DNA from 3 places in the Sulfitobacter sp. IGS-18 genome. Region 3 is predicted to be linked to each of the others. Evidence: riboswitches for the same ligand, from Rfam matches in the RefSeq annotation. Region 3 holds a riboswitch; each other region holds the start of a gene.
What was found. A riboswitch is a leader RNA that binds a small molecule or an ion and turns the genes downstream of it on or off. The one in region 3 is predicted to bind cobalamin.
Positions count from the first base shown of each region.

Region 1: it holds a riboswitch for cobalamin, as region 3 does, so the genes downstream of both, ACWNZ3_RS01025 (CbtB domain-containing protein) here and ACWNZ3_RS04625 (aromatic ring-hydroxylating oxygenase subunit alpha) in region 3, are expected to answer to the same signal.
Region 2: it holds a riboswitch for cobalamin, as region 3 does, so the genes downstream of both, ACWNZ3_RS06495 (TonB-dependent receptor) here and ACWNZ3_RS04625 (aromatic ring-hydroxylating oxygenase subunit alpha) in region 3, are expected to answer to the same signal.

Region 1 is NZ_CM184556.1:217,166-224,436, forward strand. Features, by position in the region: gene ACWNZ3_RS01010 (NYN domain-containing protein) at 1-326, opposite strand, end outside; gene pncB (nicotinate phosphoribosyltransferase) at 405-1,697, shown strand; gene ACWNZ3_RS01020 (DMT family transporter) at 1,742-2,647, opposite strand; cobalamin riboswitch at 2,893-3,109, shown strand; gene ACWNZ3_RS01025 (CbtB domain-containing protein) at 3,154-3,312, shown strand; gene ACWNZ3_RS01030 (CbtA family protein) at 3,504-4,196, shown strand; gene ACWNZ3_RS01035 (hypothetical protein) at 4,204-4,716, shown strand; gene ACWNZ3_RS01040 (DUF1636 family protein) at 4,713-5,087, shown strand; gene cobW (cobalamin biosynthesis protein CobW) at 5,084-6,118, shown strand; gene cobN (cobaltochelatase subunit CobN) at 6,123-7,271, shown strand, end outside.
Region 2 is NZ_CM184556.1:1,348,534-1,355,804, forward strand. Features, by position in the region: gene secD (protein translocase subunit SecD) at 1-16, shown strand, start outside; gene secF (protein translocase subunit SecF) at 18-986, shown strand; gene ACWNZ3_RS06475 (DUF6925 family protein) at 1,113-2,120, opposite strand; gene ACWNZ3_RS06480 (adenosylcobinamide amidohydrolase) at 2,127-2,282, opposite strand; gene ACWNZ3_RS06485 (adenosylcobinamide amidohydrolase) at 2,279-2,590, opposite strand; gene ACWNZ3_RS06490 (hypothetical protein) at 2,587-3,183, opposite strand; gene ACWNZ3_RS06495 (TonB-dependent receptor) at 3,465-4,061, opposite strand; cobalamin riboswitch at 4,187-4,393, opposite strand; gene ACWNZ3_RS06500 (Mth938-like domain-containing protein) at 4,558-4,911, shown strand; gene ccmA (heme ABC exporter ATP-binding protein CcmA) at 5,001-5,618, shown strand; gene ccmB (heme exporter protein CcmB) at 5,615-6,271, shown strand; gene ACWNZ3_RS06515 (heme ABC transporter permease) at 6,355-7,089, shown strand; gene ccmD (heme exporter protein CcmD) at 7,089-7,244, shown strand; gene ACWNZ3_RS06525 (DsbE family thiol:disulfide interchange protein) at 7,237-7,271, shown strand, end outside.
Region 3 is NZ_CM184556.1:946,808-954,078, reverse strand. Features, by position in the region: gene metH (methionine synthase) at 1-11, shown strand, start outside; gene nrdF (class 1b ribonucleoside-diphosphate reductase subunit beta) at 179-1,156, opposite strand; gene nrdE (class 1b ribonucleoside-diphosphate reductase subunit alpha) at 1,165-3,246, opposite strand; gene nrdI (class Ib ribonucleoside-diphosphate reductase assembly flavoprotein NrdI) at 3,315-3,731, opposite strand; gene nrdH (glutaredoxin-like protein NrdH) at 3,742-3,963, opposite strand; cobalamin riboswitch at 4,060-4,251, opposite strand; cobalamin riboswitch at 4,381-4,579, shown strand; gene ACWNZ3_RS04625 (aromatic ring-hydroxylating oxygenase subunit alpha) at 4,702-5,928, shown strand; gene ACWNZ3_RS04620 (FAD-binding oxidoreductase) at 5,933-7,006, shown strand; cobalamin riboswitch at 7,027-7,225, shown strand.

The DNA of each region.
Region 1 (7,271 bases), 730 kb from region 3:
CAGTAGAGGACATTGGTGCCGTCGATCACGATGTCCTTGCGGTCACTGGCGGCGACAGTTTCGCCGGGCGGGGCGGCAGGTGCGGGCGGGCGGCCCAGCCGAGACAGGGCAACGGCACCCAGCACCAGCACGGCGGCACCGCCCCAGCCCCATGCATTTGCCGCAATGAACGGATAGGACAGCGACAAAAGCGCCGCCAGCGCGGCTGTGCCCAGCAAGGTCTGCCAAAGCGCTGTGGCCAGGCAGCGGACATAGCCAAAGGCGGCCAGCGCCAGGACAACGGGGGTCAGGATCTGCAATGGTGTGAGGCTTGCAAGCACATCCATGGTTCAATCCTAACCTTTAGCCTTGCCCCTGTCCTGCAGTCTTTGCCACAAGGGTGCGGAAGTTCTGAGGAATAACTGATGGTCGATATCGCAACCCGCGTCTGGAATCACAAGTGGAAGATCGACCCGATCGTCCGGTCCCTGATCGACATGGATTTCTACAAGCTGTTGATGTGTCAATCCATTTTCCGCAACAAACCGGATACCGAGGTCACGTTCTCGCTGATCAACCGGTCTGACCACGTGCCCCTGGCCAAGCTGATCGACGAGGGCGAGCTGCGCGAGCAGCTGGACCATATCCGCTCGCTCAGCCTCAGCCGGGGCGAAAGCACCTGGCTGCGGGGCAATACCTTTTACGGCAAGCGTCAGATGTTCCGGCCCGATTTCATGGAATGGTTCGAGGGGCTGCGCCTGCCGCCCTACCACCTGGAGCGGCGCGGCGACCAATATGAGCTGACCTTCGAAGGCAAATGGCACGAGGTCATGCTGTGGGAAATTCCCGCGCTGGCGGTGCTGATGGAACTGCGGGGCCGGGCCGTGCTGGACACGATGGGCCGCTTCGAACTGCAGGTGCTCTATGCCCGCGCGATGACCCGTGTCTGGGAAAAGATCGCTGTCCTGCGCGAGATCCCCGACCTCTCCGTGGCCGATTTCGGCACCCGCAGGCGGCACAGCTACCTCTGGCAGGACTGGTGCGTACAGGCGATGCAGGAAGGCCTGGGCAAGGCCTTTACCGGGACCTCGAACTGCAAGATCGCGATGAGCCGCGAGCTGGAGGCGATCGGGACAAATGCGCATGAGTTGCCAATGGTTTACGCCGCATTGGCCGAGGATGATGCCGCGCTGGCACAGGCCCCCTACGAGGTGCTGTCGGACTGGCACGAAGAGCATGACGGGAACCTGCGGATCATCCTGCCGGACACCTATGGCACCAAGGGTTTCCTCGACAATGCGCCGGACTGGCTTGCCGGCTGGACAGGCATTCGCGTGGACAGCGGCGACCCGGTCAAGGCCGCGCAGATTGCCATCGACTGGTGGAAGTCGCGGGGTGAGGATCCGACCCAGAAGCGGGTGATCTTCAGCGATGGTCTGGATGTGGACAAGATACGGGAACTGCATGGAAAATTCGCCGGAAAGGTGAATGTCTCCTTCGGTTGGGGCACATTGCTGACCAATGATTTCAGGGGCCTGGTGAAAGATGATGCGCTGGCCCCTTTCTCGCTGGTGTGCAAGGCCGTGGCGGCCAATGGCAGGCCGACGGTGAAGCTGTCGGACAATCCCAACAAGGCAATGGGCCCGGCCGAAGAGATCGAGCGCTACAAGCGGGTGTTCGGGGTTGGCGCGCAGGACCGTCAGGAGGTTGTGGTCTAGAACGCGCGCAACGGCCCCGGCCGATGGGGGCAGAGCACGGGTGTCTACTTTGGCGTGGTCACCTCGCGACCAGCCGCGTTCATCTGCCGTTCCCGCCAGATGATCAGCAATCCGCCACCTGCCAGCAGCAGCGCGCCGGGGAACAACTCGGACCAGGGCGCTTCGCCGTAGAACAGCCAGCCCAGGACAAAGGCCAGCGGGATGCCGAAATAGCCGAACGGGGCAAGGTTGCTCTGTTCAGTCATACGGTAGGCCGTCACCAGCACCAGCACGGCAAATCCGCCGAGCCCGCCCATCGCCACAATCCACAGCAGGTCCGTGCTGTCCTGCATTGGCGTGAAACCGCCCGTGGCCAGCGTCAGCACCAGCGCACCCAGGGTCGCGACGCCGGTGGAATACAGGTTGATCAGGGCTGTTGGCGGGCCGTCGTCCATCATCCGGGCGGTGACGGCGGTCAGCGCATAACAGAGCGCCGCGCCCAGCGGCAGCAGGGCCGCCAGTGAAAAGCTGTCCCGGCCCGGTCCCACGATCATCACCACCCCGGCAAAGCCGACCAGCACCGCGGCCCAGCGCACCAGCCCGACCTTTTCGCCCAGCAGGGGCACGGCAAGTGCGGTGACAAAGACTGCGTTGGAATAGGAGATGGTGGAGGCGGTGGCAAAGGTCAGGATGCCCAGCGACAGGTAAAAGAAATATTGCGCGAAGGTCAGGATCAGCCCGCGCAGCAGGGCCAGTTTCCATTGCCGCATGTGCAGGCTGCGCCCTTTGGCGTGCCAGTCCCGGGAGGTCCAGAGGACCAGAAGTGCCGGGATCAGCCCCACCAGGTTGCGGTAGGCCGAAAGTTCGGCGGCCCCGTAGCTGCCGGAGAGGTGTTTGATGATCAGCCCCATGCCATCGAACAACAGGATCGCAAACAGCGAATAGAGAATCGCGAGGGTGGTTCGGCTCACGCGGCGAAGGCTCCTGTCAGAGGGGGAGGGTTGTCCGCCTGTTATGGGCCGCAGGGCAGAGCAGGGCCAGAGGAAATTGAAACGTCATGGTCGGGTGCGGCCAGGCCACCACCCGATCCGGGGCCGGAGTACCGGGGATTGTGCACCGGGGCCGGCGTTTCCAGACAGCGCAAGGCGTTGCTGCGGGCAAGCGCATTCGGCGCATGAGTTGTCGTGAATGAGCCTTGCCTTGGCTGGGCCGAAGTGCAACATTGGGCTTGCTTGGTGTTCCCGCAAGCGCCCCTTTGGGTGTGGAACCGAACAGGGAATTCCGTAAGGGCCGCACAGCCTGAAACGGAAGCCGCCCCCGCGACTGTAAGCGGAGAGTCTGTGCCCAACGTGCCACTTGACCATTCGGTCGGGGAAGGCGGGCAAAGGCATCGACCCGTGAGCCAGGAGACCTGCCAGGCGTGAGAAACTTGAAACAGGTCGTCGGGTGTGACGGCAAGGAGAAGACCATGACTACAATGACTGCCAAGTCGCAGACCGCCAGCCGCTTTGTTCCCGCGATCTTTGCCGCCGTTCTGGGCCTTGCCCTGATCACGCTGACCGGGCACGTTCAGGCCGCCGCGTTGCATGATGCCGCGCATGATGTGCGCCATGCCACAGGTTTCCCCTGCCACTGACCCCATTGGGCCATCGGGACCAGGTCTGAGCCGCGTCAAAGCAGGCGGTGACCCGGTTCCCCTGGTGAACAACGCAGCGCGTTCCGGTCAAAGACCTTTATCAGCTTGAGGCGCTGCCGATTTTCGGCGGCGTGTTTGCGTTGATTGGTGTCGGTGCCGGCGCGTTGCCATGAAAGCAAGAGGATCTCGTTATGACTTCACGGTTTTTGGTTTCCGCCCTTTTTGCAGGGGCCTTGGCGGGTGCGATCATCGGCCTGCTGCAACTGGTATTTGTGCAGCCTGTGCTGCTGCATGCGGAGCTTTATGAAAGCGGGGAGCTGGTCCATTTCGGCGCAGAGGCGGTCAGCGCCCATCCCGCCTTGCCCGGTTTCGACCTGATGCGTGACGGGTTGAGCGTGATTTTCACCATGCTGACCTATACCGGTTATGCGCTGATCCTGGTTGCGGCCATGAGCTTTGGCGAGGACCGCGGTGCGCGGATCGACGGGCGCTGGGGTATCCTGTGGGGCGTGGCCGGTTTCGTGGCCTTTCATCTGGCCCCCGGATTTACCCTTGCCCCGGAAGTGCCCGGTGTGGCTGCGGCCGATGTGGCCCTGCGGCAGGTCTGGTGGTTTGCGACGGCGATTGCGGCCTGTGTGGCGCTCTGGCTGCTGGCCTTTGGCCAGAACTGGGCGGCCTGGAGTGCGGCGGCGCTGTTGCTGGCCGCACCGCATCTGATCGGCGCGCCGGAGCCCGAGACCTTTACCGGTCCTGTCCCGACCGAGATCGGCGCGCTGTTCGCGGCGCGTGCGCTCGGCGTCGGTCTGGCGGCCTGGGTGTTGCTCGGGTGCTTTGCGGGCTATTTCTGGCAGCGCGAAGGGGAGCATGCCGCCCAGGCGGCGTGAGGGTGTGATGGGCAGAACGCTTGCGCTTTTCGTCATCGGCCTTGTCTTTGGAGGCGGTCTCGGCTTTGCCTTTGCGGCGGGCAACGGGATCACTTTTGACGGGCATGATCATGGGGATGCGGCCCAGCATGGCGGGATGGATCACGGGGGCATGACTGCCGGCGGGATGGATCATGCCAGGATGCACGAGACGCCGATTGCGGTCGCGGCGGATGCCGCGCCCGAGGTTCAGATCATGGTCAGCCCGGACCCGATGGCGGGCTATAACCTGCATGTCATGGTCGAGAATTTCGAGTTTTCGCCGCAGAACGCCAGCCTGCCCCATCAACCAGGGCAGGGCCATGCGCATGTCTATGCAAACGGCGTCAAGCTGGCCCGGATCTATGGCCCCTGGATGCATCTGGATGGCCTGCCCAAAGGCCAGGTAGAGATCGAGGTGACGCTGAACAGCAACGATCATCATCCGCTGGAGGTGGAGGGCACGCCGGTAACGTCCCGGGCCGTGGTGGAGGTGGAATGACCGCAACGCTTTATGTCTGCACCACCTGCCGCGCGGGTGAGGTGCTGGAAGAGGATGCACCCCGGCCCGGCGCGCTGCTGCACAGCGCATTGACCGAAGCGGGGGCACCTGACGCGGTCGAGATCGTCGGGGTGGCCTGTCTGTCCGCCTGTTCGCAAGGGGCAGCGGTGGCGCTGTCGGAGCCGGGCAAATGGACCTATGTCTATGGCCGTCTGACCCCGGCGGATGCCCCCGATATCCTGGCCGGTGCCGCCGCCTATGCCGCAAGTGCCGACGGGCTGGTGCCCTGGCGCGAGCGCCCCGTGATTTTCCGCAAGCAGAGCCTTGCGCGTGTTCCCCCCTTTACCCTGCCTTTGGAGGCTGCCGAATGAATGACCTGAGCAAAATTCCCGTGACCGTGATCACCGGGTTTCTGGGCGCTGGCAAAACCACGCTGATCCGCCATCTGATGGCCAATTCGGGCGGGCGGCGGCTGGCTGTTCTGGTGAACGAATTCGGGACCGTGGGGGTGGATGGCGACATCCTGAAATCCTGTGCAATCCCCGATTGCCCGGCAGAGAACATCGTGGAATTGGCCAATGGCTGTATCTGCTGCACGGTGGCGGATGATTTCATCCCCACCATCGAGGCGCTGATGGCGCTGCCCACGCGGCCCGATCACATCCTGATCGAAACCTCCGGTCTGGCGCTGCCAAAACCGCTGCTCAAGGCTTTCGACTGGCCCGCGATCCGTTCGAAGATCACGGTGGACGGGGTGATTGCCCTGGCCGATGCCGAAGCTGTGGCGGCAGGTCGTTTCGCCCCTGACGAGGCGGCGGTGGATGCGCAGAGGCTGGCCGATGACAGCCTGGATCACGAGACCCCGCTGTCCGAGGTATTCGAGGATCAGATTGCCTGTGCGGATATCATCCTGATGTCCAAGGCCGATCTGGCCGGTGAGGAAGGGCTCGCCACGGCGCGCCGGATCATCGAGGCGGAAAGCCCCCGCCCGATCCGCATCCTGCCGATGACCGAAGGGGTGATCGACCCCAAGGTGGTGCTGGGCCTGAATGCCGCAGCCGAGGACGATCTGGCGGCCCGCCCGTCGCATCATGACGGGGCGGATGACCACGAGCATGATGATTTCGAGACCATTGTGGTGCCCATGCCCGAGGTCGAGGATGTGAACGCGCTGGTCGCGGCCATCGAAAGGCTGGCAACCGAACAGCACATCCTGCGGGTCAAGGGCTATGTTGCGGTGGCGGGCAAACCGATGCGCCTGCTGGTGCAGGCGGTGGGCGCACGGGTGCGGCAGCAGTTCGACCGCCCCTGGGGCGCGGATGCGCGGCAGGGCCACCTGGTGGTGATCGCGGAGCACGACCACATCGACGCCGCTGCCATCCGGGGTGTTCTGGGGGCCTGACACCATGCACGTCGTCTTTCGCGAAAGCCACGGGCTGGAGGACAGCGAAACCCCGTTTGATCCGGGCCAGACGCCTGCGGATCTGGTGGTGCTTTCGTTCTCCGACAGTGACCTCGGCGCCTTCGCGGCGGGCTGGCACCGGGGTGGCGGGCCGGAAGGCAAGCTGCCCACGCTGCGACTGTGCAATCTTGTGGCGCTGCGGCACCCGGCGTCGGTGGACAATTATGTCGAACAGACGCTGACCGGGGCCAGGGGCATCCTGATCCGGCTGATCGGGGGCGAGAACTACTGGCCCTATGGCATCATGCAGGTGCAGGATTTCGCCCGGCGCAACGACATCGCGCTGGCGGTGCTGCCCGCAGACGGGCGCGAGGACCCGGCGCTGGACAGCTATTCGACGCTGCCGGTGTCGACCCTGCGGCGGTTGTCGCATCTCTGCGACGCGGGGGGTGCCGTGGCGGCGCAGGCGGCGCTGGCGCAGCTTGCGCTGGCCGCCGGCTTCTATGCGGGCCCGGTGCCGGGCAGCAAGACGGTGCCGGACTGCGGGATCTATGATCCGGAACAGGGCGTCATCCCCTTTGCCGATGTCACCGGCGATGTGGTCGCTGTCACCTTCTACCGCAGCTACCTGACTGCCGCCGACACCGCGCCGGTGGATGCGCTGATCATGGCGTTGCGCGACCGGGGGTTTACGGCTGTGGGTCTTTTCGTGCCCTCGCTGAAGGCCGAGACCGGGCGCGCCTTTCTGGATCAGACGCTGGCGCGGCTGGGCCCATGTGCCATCGTCAACGCCACGGCATTCTCCGGCCGGGGGGAGGACGGCACAACACCACTGGATGGCCCCGGCTGCCCGGTGTTTCAGGTTGCGCTGTCGACGGCCCGTCAGAAGGAATGGGCCGAGGCCGAGCGGGGGTTGTCGCCTGCGGACCTTGCCATGCATGTGGTGCTGCCAGAGGTGGACGGGCGCATCTTTGCCGGGGTTGTCAGCTTCAAGGCGCCGGAAAAGAAGGACCCGCACCTGCAATTCTCGCGCTTTGCCCACCGGGCAAATGCCGAACGGATCCATGCGGTGGTGGACCGGGTGGCGGGCTGGCACCGGCTGGCGCGGACACCGGCAGGGGACCGCAAGCTGGCGCTGGTCTTGTCCACCTAT
Region 2 (7,271 bases), 400 kb from region 3:
AACAATTGAGGTCTGACATGCGTTTGCGAATGATCAAGGACGACACGAGTTTCGACTTCTTCGCACGCTGGAAGCTCTGGCTGGGCATTTCGGGCCTGATGATGGTCATCGCCTTTGCCTCCTTCCTGATCCAGGGCCTGAACTATGGCATCGACTTTCGCGGCGGCACCACGATCCGCACCGAAAGCCCGCGCCCCGTGGTTGTTGCGGAATACCGCGATGCGATTGACAAGCTGGGGCTGGGCGACATCACCATCACCGAGGTGTTCGACCCCAGTTTCCGCGACGATCAGAACGTGGCGATGATTCGCATTCAGGCGCAGGACGAACAGCAGGCGGTCACCGTCGAAACCATCGAAGCGGTGGAACAGGCGCTGAAAACCGCGCGGCCCGACATCAAGTTCACTTCGGTCGAATCCGTGGGCCCCAAGGTATCGGGCGAGTTGATCCAGACGGCGGTGATTGCCGTGGCGCTGGCGATCGGGGCGGTGCTGATCTACATCTGGCTGCGCTTTGAATGGCAGTTTGCCGCAGGGGCCGTGCTGGCCCTTGTCCATGACGTGGTGCTGACGATCGGCATCTTCTCCGAGCTTGAAATCCGGTTCGATCTGGCGATCATCGCGGCACTTCTGACCATCGTGGGCTATTCGCTGAACGATACCGTCGTTGTCTTTGACCGGGTGCGGGAGAACCTGCGCAAGTACAAGAAACGCCCCCTGAAAGAGATCCTGAACCTGTCCATCAATGAAACCATGAGCCGGACATTGATGACCTCCTTCACCACCCTGCTGGCGCTGATCGCGCTCTTTGCACTTGGCGGTGACGTGATCCGGGGCTTCGTCTTTGCGATGATCTGGGGTGTGATCGTGGGCACCTATTCCTCGATCTTCGTGGCCTCGGCGATCCTGCTCTATCTCGGCGTCAAGCGCGACTGGTCCAAACCGGATGCGAATGCAGGCAACCAATACGCCAATATTGACGCCTGAGACGCCCGCGCCGGATCGACCGCAGGTTCGGTCCCAGGTGCGGCGCGGATCAGCTTTTGCGCTGCACCATCAGAAACGGGCCTGCGGGTTTCAGCGAAGTGTGATACCGCCAGTACGGCTAGCTTTTCAGTGCCCCGGATTTTCATCATCGGTTTCCGCGGGCAGGGTGCTGGCATCAAATGCAGTGCTCCAGCGGTCCAGCAGCGCGCAATCGCCCTGCAGACGCCGCCATTGCCGCAGCCCGTTGCGCAGCCCGGCGCGCCCGATCCGGGTCGCAGGCTCGGTGATGCTGCCCGGCTCCCGCTCCTGTTCAAGCGCTGCCCGGCACAGTGATTTCGCGGAAAGGTATTCCTGCGAACCCCATGCCTGCAACATTTCCTGAAACCTGTAAAAGGCGGCGCGGTTGAACGCCTTGTCCTCTCCCAGCCGTCCGGAAACCGGGCTCTCGGGGGGATAGCCCGCACAAGGCACCCAGCCTTCGGGGATCGGCGCATTGGCGGAATGGGTGCGCCCTGCGCGCAGAAGTTTTGGCAAGACATGCGTATGTGGCCCCTCGGGGGAGGTGCCGCCGGTATCCGGCCCGCCGATCATCTGAAACACCTCGACCCGGCCCAGCCGGGTCAGGGCAACGCGGTGTGGATGCGCCCTGAGGATGGCAGCCATGGCCGGATTGTCCGGATCCATCAGCGACCGGCCCGCGTTCGCGCGCAGAAGGGCCAGCAATTCGGGATCAGCGGTGCGGATGCAGAAATCGACCTGCGGTTGCGCCAGCCCCATGTCAAACAGGATGGCGGCGCGGTCCTGCGCCCGCAACGCGGCATCGTCCGGGCCGATCTCGGTCAGGATCGCGAGACGGTGCATCATGGCTTGCGCCTCGGGCAGGCAAAGCGACACCGCCTGCGACCAGCGATGGGCCCGGGGGCTGAGTGTTTCATAAGCCACCGGCCGCACATCCGACAGCCGTTCGATCCGCAGGCCGCCGCGGTGCGTCACCTGTGTCAGCGGCGCGGCAAGGGGCGGCGGCACCTCATCGCCAACATGGTGGAATTCGGCAATCGCCCCGAAAGATCCCATGTTCCAACCGGCCTGCGCATCCTGCAATCCCTGTTTCAGCACATTCTCAAGATCAAGCATGGTGTTTCATCCCCTTTGAACTGACCCGCTGTCCGACTTCCATTCCCTGACCCCTTGCAAGGTCGCGCGGTAGACCGCCGCCCCCAGGGCCTCGCCCACATCCGTGTGCAGCCCGGCGTAATCCCCGGGGCCGGCAGGTGCGGCCACCCCTTCGTCGATCACCGGCGTCGGCGCACCTGCGTGGCAATGCTCAGGGCCTCGATCAGCGCTGTCCGCGACAGCCCGGTGTTGAGCCGGACCGCAATGTTGATCGTGCCCCGGTCCCGCGCCTGCCTGTTGACGCGCATCCCCACACGTTCGGCATTCGATAGGCCCAGGGTGGCAATGCAGCGCACAGTTGTCCGGCCCGCCTTTGCGCTCTGGTCGGTGAAACGGGAGACATCGCGCGAGGTCAGAAAGGCCAGGGCATCCTGCATCTCGCGCTCAAGCTCAAGGCTCAGCCAGGGCCGCGCAAGGGAGACGCCGCTCATTCCAGTATGTCCAGCGGCTGAAAGACAAACCCCGATGCCGTTTCTTCCAGAAAGGCGCTGACGCCAAAGGTGTCGCGGACAAGCGCTGGGGTCAGCACCGCCTGCGGTGAGCCGTCGGCGGCAATGCCGCCCTTGTCGACGACGATCAGGCGGGTGCAGTGCCGCGCCGCCAACCCCAGGTCATGCAGTGACACGATCACCGCGCGCGCCTCCGCCGCCAGATCGGCAAAGCTGCCGCGGTATTCCAGCGCGGGGGAGGTCGATTCGCGTCCGTAAAGCGGATTGGAGGAACTGCTGTCCTTCTCGGTCTCAAGCAGCAGGTTCAGCAGATGGCCGGCCTCTGCCACGCTGCGCCCGTCCAGGCCGAAACTCAGCCGGTATTTCAGCGCTTCGGTCCGGGTAAGCGTCGGCGCGCCGCCGTTGAAGGTCGATTCGTGTCTGGTGTTCTCATAGGCCAGCCGATGGGTCAGCCGCCCCTCCAGCATCGCATATTCGCCGTAGACCCCTAGGTCGTGTTGACATTCATTGTCGCCCACCCGCGCGAGACGGATTTTGCCGCTGGCGCCCTGATGTGAGCGCAGCAATGTGATCATTGGAAGCGAACATCCGGGATGGCAGAGGCAAAATCCGCCTCGCCCCGCAGGGGTTTCGCCAAAATTGCCCATTTCTGCGTTACAGCGTCCCGCCTTTACTATAAGGCAAATCACATCGCCAATGTCCCGAGAGCGCGTAGCGCGGCAGGGTATTGGCGCTTCAATTTCAAGGCGGGGCGCGCAAAGAGAGCTTGAAATAGCTGGCTATTCCTGCGCTCTCTTGCCTGGAACTGAGCAATTTTGGACTGAAACGGGTGGGTGACAATGAATGTCAACACGACCTAGCGTCCGTTCGTCGAGGGTGCCGAACTGGGTCGGATCATCCACCACATAACCCGGCGCATCCGGCGCGAAAGAAATGCGGTTGCCGTTGTCCCGTTGCCCAGCTCCAGCGTGGCCGAATAGGTGTCGCCGATCCCGCCTTTTCGGGTAATGATATTGATAACCCCCGCCGAGGCGTTGGAGCCGTAATAGACCGAATGCGGCCCGCGCAGCACCTCGATGCGCTCGATATTGGCGGTTTCCAGACCGCTGAGAATATATTCGCCATCGCCGCCCGAGGCTTCGATCCCGTCGATCAGGATCAGCGTATGGTTTGCCTCGCCGCCGCGCAGGCGGACCTGGGTAAAACTGCTGCCGGATCCGTTGACCGACACGCCCGGCAAGGCGCGCAGGGCGTCCTGCACCGTGGCGATGCCGCGCTCCTCGATCTGTTGTGCCGTGACAACACTCGCCGCGCGGCCCAGTGCCTCGGCCTCGATCGGCGTCAGCCCGCCCGAGACAATGATCTCGCCCAGATCGAAATGATCCTGAGCCAGTGCAGCAGTGGTGAAGTATGGAACGACGGCTGCGGAAGCCAGAGCGGATGCAAGACGCATGAGATACCCTCGGTTGCGACCCCGACGGGCCGCCAGACGTTGAATTGTCTTTTGAGGGATGCCCCCCGCAGACGGTGAAAACACCACAAGCGGAAGCTCCGCAGTCCCGACGCCCCTCGCGCCCGAACAGGGTGAACACCTTGGCAGGTCTCCTGACTCGCGGGTCGTTGCTTGGCCGGACCTTCCCATCACATATGCTGTGACAGTGGTATGCGCCGGCTTTGCTCTCCGCCTACAGTTGCGGGGGCAGTCGTGGATTTGGCCGGAGGGCCGAACCACGTTCCCTATTAACCAGACGGCGAACCGTCCGGACCGAAGTACCCTTTGGATAGCGGCCCGAATCGTTTCGGTAAAGCCTGCATGGAAAAATTCTCTGCGCCGCCCGGCAGGGCCTGCGGCAAAGCACCCCGCCAGGGGCGTCTTTTTACCGCGCTGGCCTATAACGTCAGGGCCGCATCGGCTATGATCGTCCTGCCGCTTTGCAAAGGGATGTGACATGCGCTTGAACGAGATCGTCTTTACGGATGCGAAACCTGTCGAAGGCTATGGCCCCGGCTTTTTCCGCATCGGCGGGCAGGTGATCCATGGCCCGGTGATTGCCGGACCTGGCGGCATTCAGACATGGGCCGGGCTGCAGGACGACGCCGCGCTTCTGGCGCTCAAGGGGCAGGTTGACGTGCTCTTTGTCGGGACCGGCGCCGAGATCGGCCATCTGCCGGAAACCCTGACCGGCCCGCTGGAAGAGGCCGGCATGGGGGTGGAGGCGATGGCATCCCCCGCCGCCTGCCGCACCTACAACATCTTGCTGAGCGAAGGCCGCCGCATTGCCCTCGCGCTGATCCCCGTCTGAGATGCCCGGGCCGTTGTGCCCGCCCCGCCGGGGTGCCGCGCCGCAAATGACCGCTTTTGCACGCCCCGCCAATGGGTTACGCAGGGGGCATGATGTTACGTGTCGATGATCTGACCCTTGCCCGTGGCGGTGTGCCGGTTCTGACCGGTCTCAGCCTTGCGCTGGTGCCGGGTCAGGCGCTGATCCTGCGCGGGCCGAACGGCGCGGGCAAGACTACCCTGTTGCGCAGCATCGCAGGCCTGCAACCGCCGCTTTCGGGCCGCATCGAGGGCGCGCAGGACCGTGTCGCCTATGCCGCCCATGCCGACGGGCTGAAAGCGATGCTGAGCGTGACCGAGAACCTGGCCTTCTGGGCGCGGATCTTTGGCACTTCCGACATCACCCCGGCGCTGGATGCCTTTGACCTGCACGGGCTGGCGGACCGGCTGGCAGGCACCCTGTCGGCAGGGCAGAAACGCCGTCTGGGACTGGCGCGGCTTCTGGTCACCGGGCGGCCGCTCTGGGTGCTGGACGAACCCACCGTTTCGCTCGACACCGGGGCGGTGGCGCTCTTTGCCGCTGCCCTGCGCGCGCATCTGGCACAGGGCGGCGCGGCGCTGATCGCCACCCATATCGACCTGGGGATCGAGGCGCAGGTGCTGGACATCACCCCCTTCCGCGCCAGTGCTGCCACCCGCGCCGGCGCCCGCGACGAGGCCTTTCTGTGAGGGCGCTTCTGATCCGTGATCTGACGCTCGCGCTCCGGGCCGGGGGCGGCTTTGGCCTGGGGCTTGCCTTCTTCCTGATCGTGACGGTGCTGGTGCCCTTCAGCGTCGGCCCGCAGGCGGCGCTCTTGCAGCTCATCGCCCCCGGCGTGCTCTGGCTGGGCGCGCTGCTGGCCTGCCTTTTGTCGCTGGACCGCCTGCTGGCGCTGGATTTCGAGGATGGCACGCTTGACCTGCTGCTCACTGCCCCGCTGCCGCTGGAGGGGGCGCTGAGCGTCAAGGCTCTGGCCCATTGGCTGACCACGGGCCTGCCGCTGGTGCTGGCCGCCCCGGTGCTGGGCGTGCTGCTGAACCTCGCACCGCCAGGCTACCTCTGGCTTGTCGTTTCGCTGGCGCTGGGGACACCGGCTCTGTCGGTCATCGGCTGTTTCGGCGCGGCGCTTACCGTGGGGATCAAACGCGGCGGGCTGCTGCTGTCGCTGCTGGTACTGCCGCTTTACGTGCCGACCCTGATCTTCGGGGCCGAGGTCGCCCGGCGCGGCGCAGGCGGGCAGGAGGTGACCACACCACTGCTGATGCTGGCCGGGATCACCTGCGCGGTGATCGCCCTGATGCCCTTCGCCTCTGCCGCCGTGCTGCGCATGGGGCTGCGATGAGCGGCCCGGCCCCCCATACCCCCGGTCAATCCGTCGCGCCGTCGTCTATTGAGCACCGCCGCGCGGCAGAGTAGGAGTAGCCCATGTCGATCTGGAGTTACGCAAACCCGGTGAAATTTCTCACCCTGAGCGCGCGGGTACAACCCGTGCTCTGGGTGCTGTCGCTGGCCTGTGTCGCGACCGGGCTGATCTGGGGTTTCTTCGGCACGCCCCAGGATTACCGCCAGGGCGCAACGGTCAAGATCATCTACCTGCATGTCCCCGCCGCCCTGATGGCGATCAACGCCTGGTTCATGATGCTGGTCGCCTCGCTGATCTGGCTGATCCGCCGCCACCATGTCAGCGCGCTGGCGGCCAAGGCTGCCGCACCTGTGGGCGTGGTGATGACCGTGATCGCCCTGCTGACCGGCGCGATCTGGGGCCAGCCGATGTGGGGCACCTGGTGGGCCTGGGATCCCCGGCTTACCTCCTTTCTGATCCTGTTCCTGTTCTACCTGGGCTATATTGCCCTGTGGGAAGCCATCGAAGACCCCGACACCGCGGCCGATCTCACCTCGGTCCTGTGCCTTGTCGGGTCGGTCTTTGCCGTGCTCAGCCGATATGCCGTGCAGTTCTGGAACCAGGGTCTGCACCAGGGCACCTCGGTGCCGGTGGCGACAGGCGGGCGCAGTGTAGACGATGTGTTCTTCTACCCGCTGGTGATCTGCATGATCGGCTTTGGCCTGCTCTTTGTCGCGCTGGTGTTCTACCGCACCGGCACGGAAATCCGACTGCGCCGTGCCGCCGCGCTGCGGGCGCGGGCGGGCAGGGCGGCATGATGCCGGAGCTGGGAAAATACGCGGTCGAAGTGCTGTCGGCCTATGCGGTGTCGCTGCTGCTGCTGGCGGTGCTGGTGCTCTGGACCCTGCGTCGGGGCCGCGCCGCACGCGCCACACTGGACGCCGCTGAAAAAGAGGCCGGACGCCATGGTTAAGCCCCTGATGATCGCCCCGCCGCTGAT
Region 3 (7,271 bases):
CGGCGGAATAGCCGCCGCTGTCAGCTGTGCGGCAAAACCGGCGTTCGAGGCGCATCGCGGATCCGGTTCACCGGCGCGCGTGCAAAGGAGATGTTTGTGCCTGGTACGGCCGGGCGACCTGCGAGCCGTTTCCGCTTTCCCCACGCGCGAATTCGAGACCGCAGGCCGCCCCGCGCGTTCAGAAATCCCAATCGGCGTCTTCGGTCGCCTCGGCCTTGCCGATGACATAGGATGAGCCGGAACCGGAAAAGAAATCGTGGTTCTCATCCGCATTGGGGCTGAGGGCCGCCATGATCGCCGGGTTCACCTTGCACAATTCCTCGGGGAACAGCGATTCGAAGCCGAGGTTCTGCAGCGCCTTGTTGGCGTTGTAGTGCAGAAAGCTCTTTACATCTTCGGTCAGCCCCAGCGGGTCATAGAGCATCGCGGTATAGCGGGTCTCGATCTCGTAGAGGTCGAACATCAGCGCAAAGGCGAAGTCTTTCAACTCGGCCCGCTCCGCTTCGGTCAGCCGTTCCATGGCGCGCTGGAACTTGTAGCCGATGTAATAGCCATGCACCGCCTCGTCGCGGATGATCAGGCGGATCAGATCGGCGGTGTTGGTCAGCCTGGCGCGGCTGGACCAATGCATCGGCAGGTAAAAGCCGGAATAGAACAGGAAGCTTTCCAGAAACACGCTGGCCACCTTCTTGCGCAGCGGGTTCGATGTGGCGTCATATTCATCCAGGATCAGCCGCGATTTCTGCTGCAGCTGCGCATTCTCTTCCGACCAGCGGAACGCCTCGTCCACCTCGGCAGTGGAACATAAGGTCGAGAAGATGGAGGAATAGGACCGCGCATGGACCGCTTCCATGAAGGCGATATTGGTCAGAACCGCCTCTTCATGCGGCGTGACCGCATCGGCCATCAGCGCGGGTGCGCCGACGGTGTTCTGGATCGTGTCCAGCAGTGTCAGGCCGGTGAACACGCGGATGGTCAGGCGCTGTTCCTCCTCCGACAATTGCGACCAGCTTTGGATGTCGTTCGACAGCGGCATCTTTTCCGGCAGCCAGAAGTTCACCGTCAGACGGTTCCAGATTTCCAGGTCCTTGTCGTCCTGCAAACGGTTCCAGTTGATCGCGCGCGGCACGGGGCGGGAATGGGTCAGATCTTTCATTTCGGTCCTCACAACGAGCAGGAGACGCAGCCCTGCACCTCGGTTCCTTCCAGCGCCAGTTGGCGAAGGCGGATGTAATAGATTGTCTTGATGCCTTTCTTCCAGGCGTAGATCTGGGCGCGGTTGATGTCGCGGGTGCTGGCGGTGTCCTTGAAAAACAGCGTCAGCGACAGGCCCTGATCCACATGCTGCGTGGCAGCGGCATAGGTGTCGATGATCGCCTCCGGCCCGATTTCATAGGCATCCCGGTAGTATACAAGATTGTCGTTGGTCATATAGGGCGCCGGGTAATAGACGCGGCCCAGCTTGCCCTCCTTGCGGATCTCGATCTTCGAGGTGATCGGGTGGATCGACGAGGTCGAATTGTTGATATAGCTGATCGACCCGGTCGGCGGCACCGCCTGAAGGTTGCGGTTGAACAGCCCGTCCTTCATGACCTCTTCTTTCAGCGCGTTCCAGTCCTGACGGCTGGGCACTTCGATCCCGAACTGATCAAACAGGGCCTTGACGCGCGCGGTTTCGGGCAGCCAGTCCCGTTCGACATAGGTATCGAAAAAACTGCCATCGGCGTATTTCGACGCTTCGAAACCGGCAAAGCTGCGGCCGCGTTCGCGCGCCAATGCGTTAGATGCGCGCAGACAGTGGAACAGCACCGTAGCGAAATAGATGTTGGTGAAATCCACACCCTCGGCGCTGCCGTAGTGGATGTGCTCGCGCGCGAGGAAACCGTGCAGGTTCATCTGCCCGAGCCCGATGGCATGTCCTTCGTCGTTGCCCCGGCGCACGGAAGGCACCGAGTCGATCGCCGACAGTTCCGAAACCGCGTTCAACGCCCGGATCGCCGCCTGCACCGTGCCCCCCAGATCGCCCCCGTCCATTGCCTTGGCGATGTTGAGTGACCCGAGGTTGCAGGAGATATCGGTGCCCAGATGCTTGTAGCTCAGATCGTCGTTGAATTCGGAGGCCTCGCTGACCTGGAGAATCTCGGAACACAGGTTCGACATGACGATGCGCCCCTTGACCGGGTTGGCGCGGTTCACCGTGTCTTCGAACATGATATAGGGATAGCCCGATTCAAACTGGATCTCGGCCAGCGTCTGGAAGAACGCCCGCGCGTTGATCTTTTTCTTTCGGATCCTGGGGTTGTCCACCATCTCGTGGTATTTCTCGGTCACCGAGATTTCCGAGAAAGGCATCTTGTAGACCCGTTCCACATCATGCGGCGAGAACAGGTACATATCCTCGTTCTTCTTGGCCAGGGTAAAGGTGATGTCGGGGATGACGACGCCCAGCGACAGAGTCTTGATCCGGATCTTTTCATCCGCATTTTCGCGCTTGGTATCGAGGAAACGCAGGATATCGGGGTGGTGCGCGTTCAGATAGACGGCTCCGGCGCCCTGACGCGCGCCCAGCTGGTTGGCATAGGAAAAGCTGTCTTCCAGCAGTTTCATCACCGGGATCACCCCGGACGACTGGTTCTCGATCCCTTTGATCGGCGCACCATGTTCGCGCAGGTTGGTCAGCAGCAGGGCCACGCCGCCGCCGCGCTTGGACAATTGCAGGGCCGAATTGATGCCCCGCCCGATGCTTTCCATGTTGTCTTCCAGACGCAGCAGGAAACAGGAGATCAGCTCGCCCCTTTGCGCCTTGCCCGCGTTCAGGAAGGTCGGCGTTGCGGGCTGGAACCGGCCAGCGATGATCTCGTTCATCAGGCGCATCGCGTCGTCTTCACTGCCGCGCGCCAGCGTCAGGGCGACCATCACCACGCGGTCTTCGAAGCGTTCGAGGTAGCGTTTCCCGTCCAGCGTTTTCAGCGTGTAGCTGGTGTAGTATTTGAACGCGCCCAGGAAGGTCGGAAAACGGAATTTCAGGGCAAAGGCTGCCGCCCAGATCCGGTGCAGGAAGCCGCGGTCATATTGCTTCAGCACGGCCTCTTCGTAAAAGCCTTCGCTGACCAGATAGTCCAGCTTTTCATCCAGCGAATGAAAGAACACCGTGTTCTGGTTCACATGCTGCAGGAAGTACTGCCGCGCCGCCATGCGGTCGGCGTCGAAACGGATATGCCCCTGATCGTCATAGAGGTTCAGCATCGCGTTCAGCGCGTGGTAGTCGAGCCCCTGCCATTCGGCAGGCACCGCTGCGGCCGGGGCGCTGTCGGTCAGTTCGCGGTCGAGAGTTGCGTTTTCCAAAATCTGTCCAATCCATCCAGGACACGGGCGACATCACCGTCGGTCCCCGCGAGTTCAAAGCGATACAGCACCGGCACGGCGCATTTTCTGGCGATCACATCGCCCGCCAGCGCATAGGTCGCGCCGAAGTTCCGGTTGCCCGAGGCGATGACCCCGCGCAACAGCGCACGGTTGCGCGCGATGTTGAGAAAGCGGATCACCGGTTTGGGAACCGCGCCGCGCCCCTGCCCGTCCGCAAAGGTCGGTGTGACCAGCACAAAGGGCGCGTCGGGAGCGGGCAGCGGCGCTTCGGGGTCCGGCGGAATACGCGCCGCCGCCAGACCGGTCCGGCCCACGAAACGATGCGTGTTCTGCGACCGGGACGAGAAATAGACCAGCCCGCCCATTGCCGCGCCCTCAGATCATCGCGCTGATCTTGTCGGGGCGGAATCCGGCCCAGTGATCATCGCCTGCCACCACGACGGGGGCCTGCCGATAGCCCAGACCCTGCACCAGTGCCATTGCCGCGGCATCCTCGGTCAGGTCGATCAGCTGAAAATCAATGCCGCGCATCTCAAGCGCGCGGGTGGTTGCGGTGCATTGCACGCAGGCCGGTTTGGAATAGACTGTAATGGTCATTTGCCCTGTCCTCACTATGGTGTTGGCACGAAAGCAAGGGCACGGGATCGGGCGCCAGCGGCACCGGAACACGCGCCCCGGCCCTCCGCCGCGGTCGTCATCTATGGCGCTCCGGCAGGTCTCCTGACTCGCAGCTCGGGTGTCGCGGCCCCCTTCCCGGTGCGGCATGCACCAGTGGTAACGGGACGTGACTCGCTGCTTACAGTTGCGGGGGCAGTGCCGGATTTTCACCAGCTTCCCTTTTCACCGGCAAGACGAGTCGCCGGCACCAAAGCAACTGCATATTGGGTGAACTTGAGGCAAACTGTCAATATATAGATGTCGGCCTTTTTACCTTCCCCTTCCGGGAAAATGCGTTGCTGTCTTTTCCAAGAGTGTTTTGGTCGCAAATAAATCTTCATAAAACATGCGTCCGGCCTATCATCACAGGACAAGGTGCGGGCTTCGGTCCGAGAATTGGGAAGCCGGCGAAAATCCGGCACTGCCCCCGCAACGGTAAGATCGTAATGCGGCGCATCAACGGCCACTGGGCAGGAGGAGCCCGGGAAGGCGTTGCGCCTCGGGCCCTCACGGGCTGCGATCAAGTCCGGAAACCAGCCTTGGTGAAGTTGTTCAACCGCGGGTGGCGGTCTTGGCACTGAATTGGCGCGCGGCACCTCCCAGAGGCTGCGGCCCATCGGTGTCTTGTGCTGTCATCTGCCCAAATCGATCCGCGGGGCGCGGCAGGAGACCAGAAAGATGACCCACCCACTCAGCGACCTGCTGGCACGGCGCCGCGCCGGCCATGCGCTGGAACAACCCTTCTACACCGATCCCGACGTCTTTCGCGCGGATATGGAAACGATTTTCTACCGCGACTGGCTGTTCGCCGTCCCTGCCTGCGAACTGACCAAAGCGGGCAGCTATGTCACCCATCAGGTCGGCAGCTACGGCGTGGTCATCGTGCGCGGTTCCGATGGCGTGATCCGCGCCTTTCACAATTCCTGCCGCCATCGCGGTTCGGTCATCTGCAACAAGGCAAAGGGCGTATCGCCCAACCTGGTCTGCCCCTACCACCAATGGACATATAGCCTGGACGGAAAGCTGTTGTGGGCCCGCGAAATGGGGCCTGATTTCGATCCGTCACAGCATGGGTTGAAGCCGGTCCATTGCCGGGATCTGCAGGGGCTGATCTATATCTGCCTTGCCGATGAAGCGCCCGATTTCGACGCCTTCGCCGCCCTCGCGCAGCCCTATCTTGCGGTGCATGACCTGAGCGACGCCAAGGTCGCGCATGAGACAAGCATCATCGAAGACGGCAACTGGAAACTGGTCTGGGAAAACAACCGCGAATGTTACCATTGCGGCGGCAACCATCCGGGCCTGTGCCGGTCCTTTACCGATGATCCGACCGTCACCGGCATCGAGGAAGGGGAGACACCGCCGCATCTTCAGACCCATTTCGACCGGCTGGAAGATCAGGGCTATCCCTCGCAATTCCGCATGGCCGAGGACATGCAATACCGCCTTGCGCGGATGCCGCTTCTGCCGGGTGCCAAGAGCTTTACGATGGATCTGAAACCCGCAGTGACAAAGTTTCTCGGGCGGGTCCGGGACGACACCGCCGGCACTTTGCTGAAATACCATTACCCCACCACCTGGAACCATTTCCTGCCGGATCATTCCATCGTCTTTCGCGTCACACCGCTGACGGCGACGACAACGCAAGTCACGACCAAATGGCTGGTCCACAAGGATGCCGTGGAAGGTGTGGATTACGATCTCCGGCGCCTGACCGAGGTCTGGATCGCCACCAATGACGAGGACCGCCGGGTGGTGGAAGACAACCAGCGCGGCATCAATTCACCCGCCTATGAGCCCGGTCCCTATTCGCCCATCCACGAGACCGGCGTGATCGGTTTTGTCGACTGGTATTGCAACACGATGTCGCGGCGGCTGACCCCGACCCAGATGGCGGCGGAGTAACACGATGAAAGATATCGCCCATCCGTCCAATATCTTCTGGCAGGACGATGAACCGCTGGAATGCGTGTCAGTCATCCCCGAACTGGCCAATACCGCCACATTCACCTTTCGCGCGCCCTCGGGGGCGCTGTTCGACTTCAAGCCGGGTCAGTTCCTGACGCTGGAACTGCCGGTGCCCGGCGGCACCGTGCACCGGACCTATACGATTTCCTCCTCGCCCTCGCGGCCGCGGTCGATCTCGATCACCGTCAAGGCGCAGGCTGACAGCATCGGCACACGCTGGATGCTGGATCACCTGGAACCCGGCATGCGGCTGAAGGTGACGGGACCGGCGGGCTGGTTCACCCATACCGATTTCCCGTCAGACAAATACCTGTTCATCTCGGCCGGGTCCGGCATCACGCCGATGATGTCGATGACCACCTGGATGTTCGATCTGGGCACCGAGCCTGACATCGTCTTTGTGAACTGCGCGCGCCGCCCGTCCGAGATCATCTTTCGCCAGCGGCTGGAGCACATGGCCAGCCGGGTGCCGGGCATCGACCTGCACTGGATCGTCAAGGCGGCCGACCGTTTTGCGCCCTGGACCGGCTATCGCGGCCAGATCAACCAGCTGATGCTGGGCCTCATGGCCCCCGATTATCTGGAGCGCGAAGTCTTTTGCTGTGGGCCCGAGCCCTTCATGCAGACCGTGCGCGAGGCGCTTCAGGGTCTTGGCTATGACATGGATCGCTACCACCAGGAGAATTTCCAGGCCCCCACCCCGAACGAGGCCGAGGCCCCCGCGCTGGACGACATCGTGCCGGACGAGGATACCAGCGCCGAGATCACCTTTGCCACCTCGGGCGTCACTGCCAGGGTCGCACAGACCGACACCGTCCTGGCGGCGGCCAAGGCCAGCGGGCTCAACATCCCGTCGGGCTGCACCTTTGGCATCTGCGGCACCTGCAAGATCCGCAAGACCGAGGGCGATGTTCACATGGTCCATAACGGCGGCATCTCGGAGGATGATATCGCGGAGGGTTATATCCTGGCCTGCTGTTCGAACCCGATCGGCAAGGTCACCGTCGAGGTGTGATTGTATTCACCAGAACGAGAGGTTAACCAGTTTCTGTCGGTTTCCGAAAGGAATCAAAAGGGAATCCGCCACCGCGCAAGCGGTGAACCGGAACTGCCCCCGCAACTGTAGACGGCGAGTGCCAAGCCATAAATGCCACTGTGGTCCAAGGACCATGGGAAGGCAGCCAAGCACAGCGACCCGTCAGTCAGGAGACCTGCCGACATGCAACAGCAACGCGGTCCGGGCGGGGTGTCCGGGGAGGTGCCATATGACGTTTTCCTCA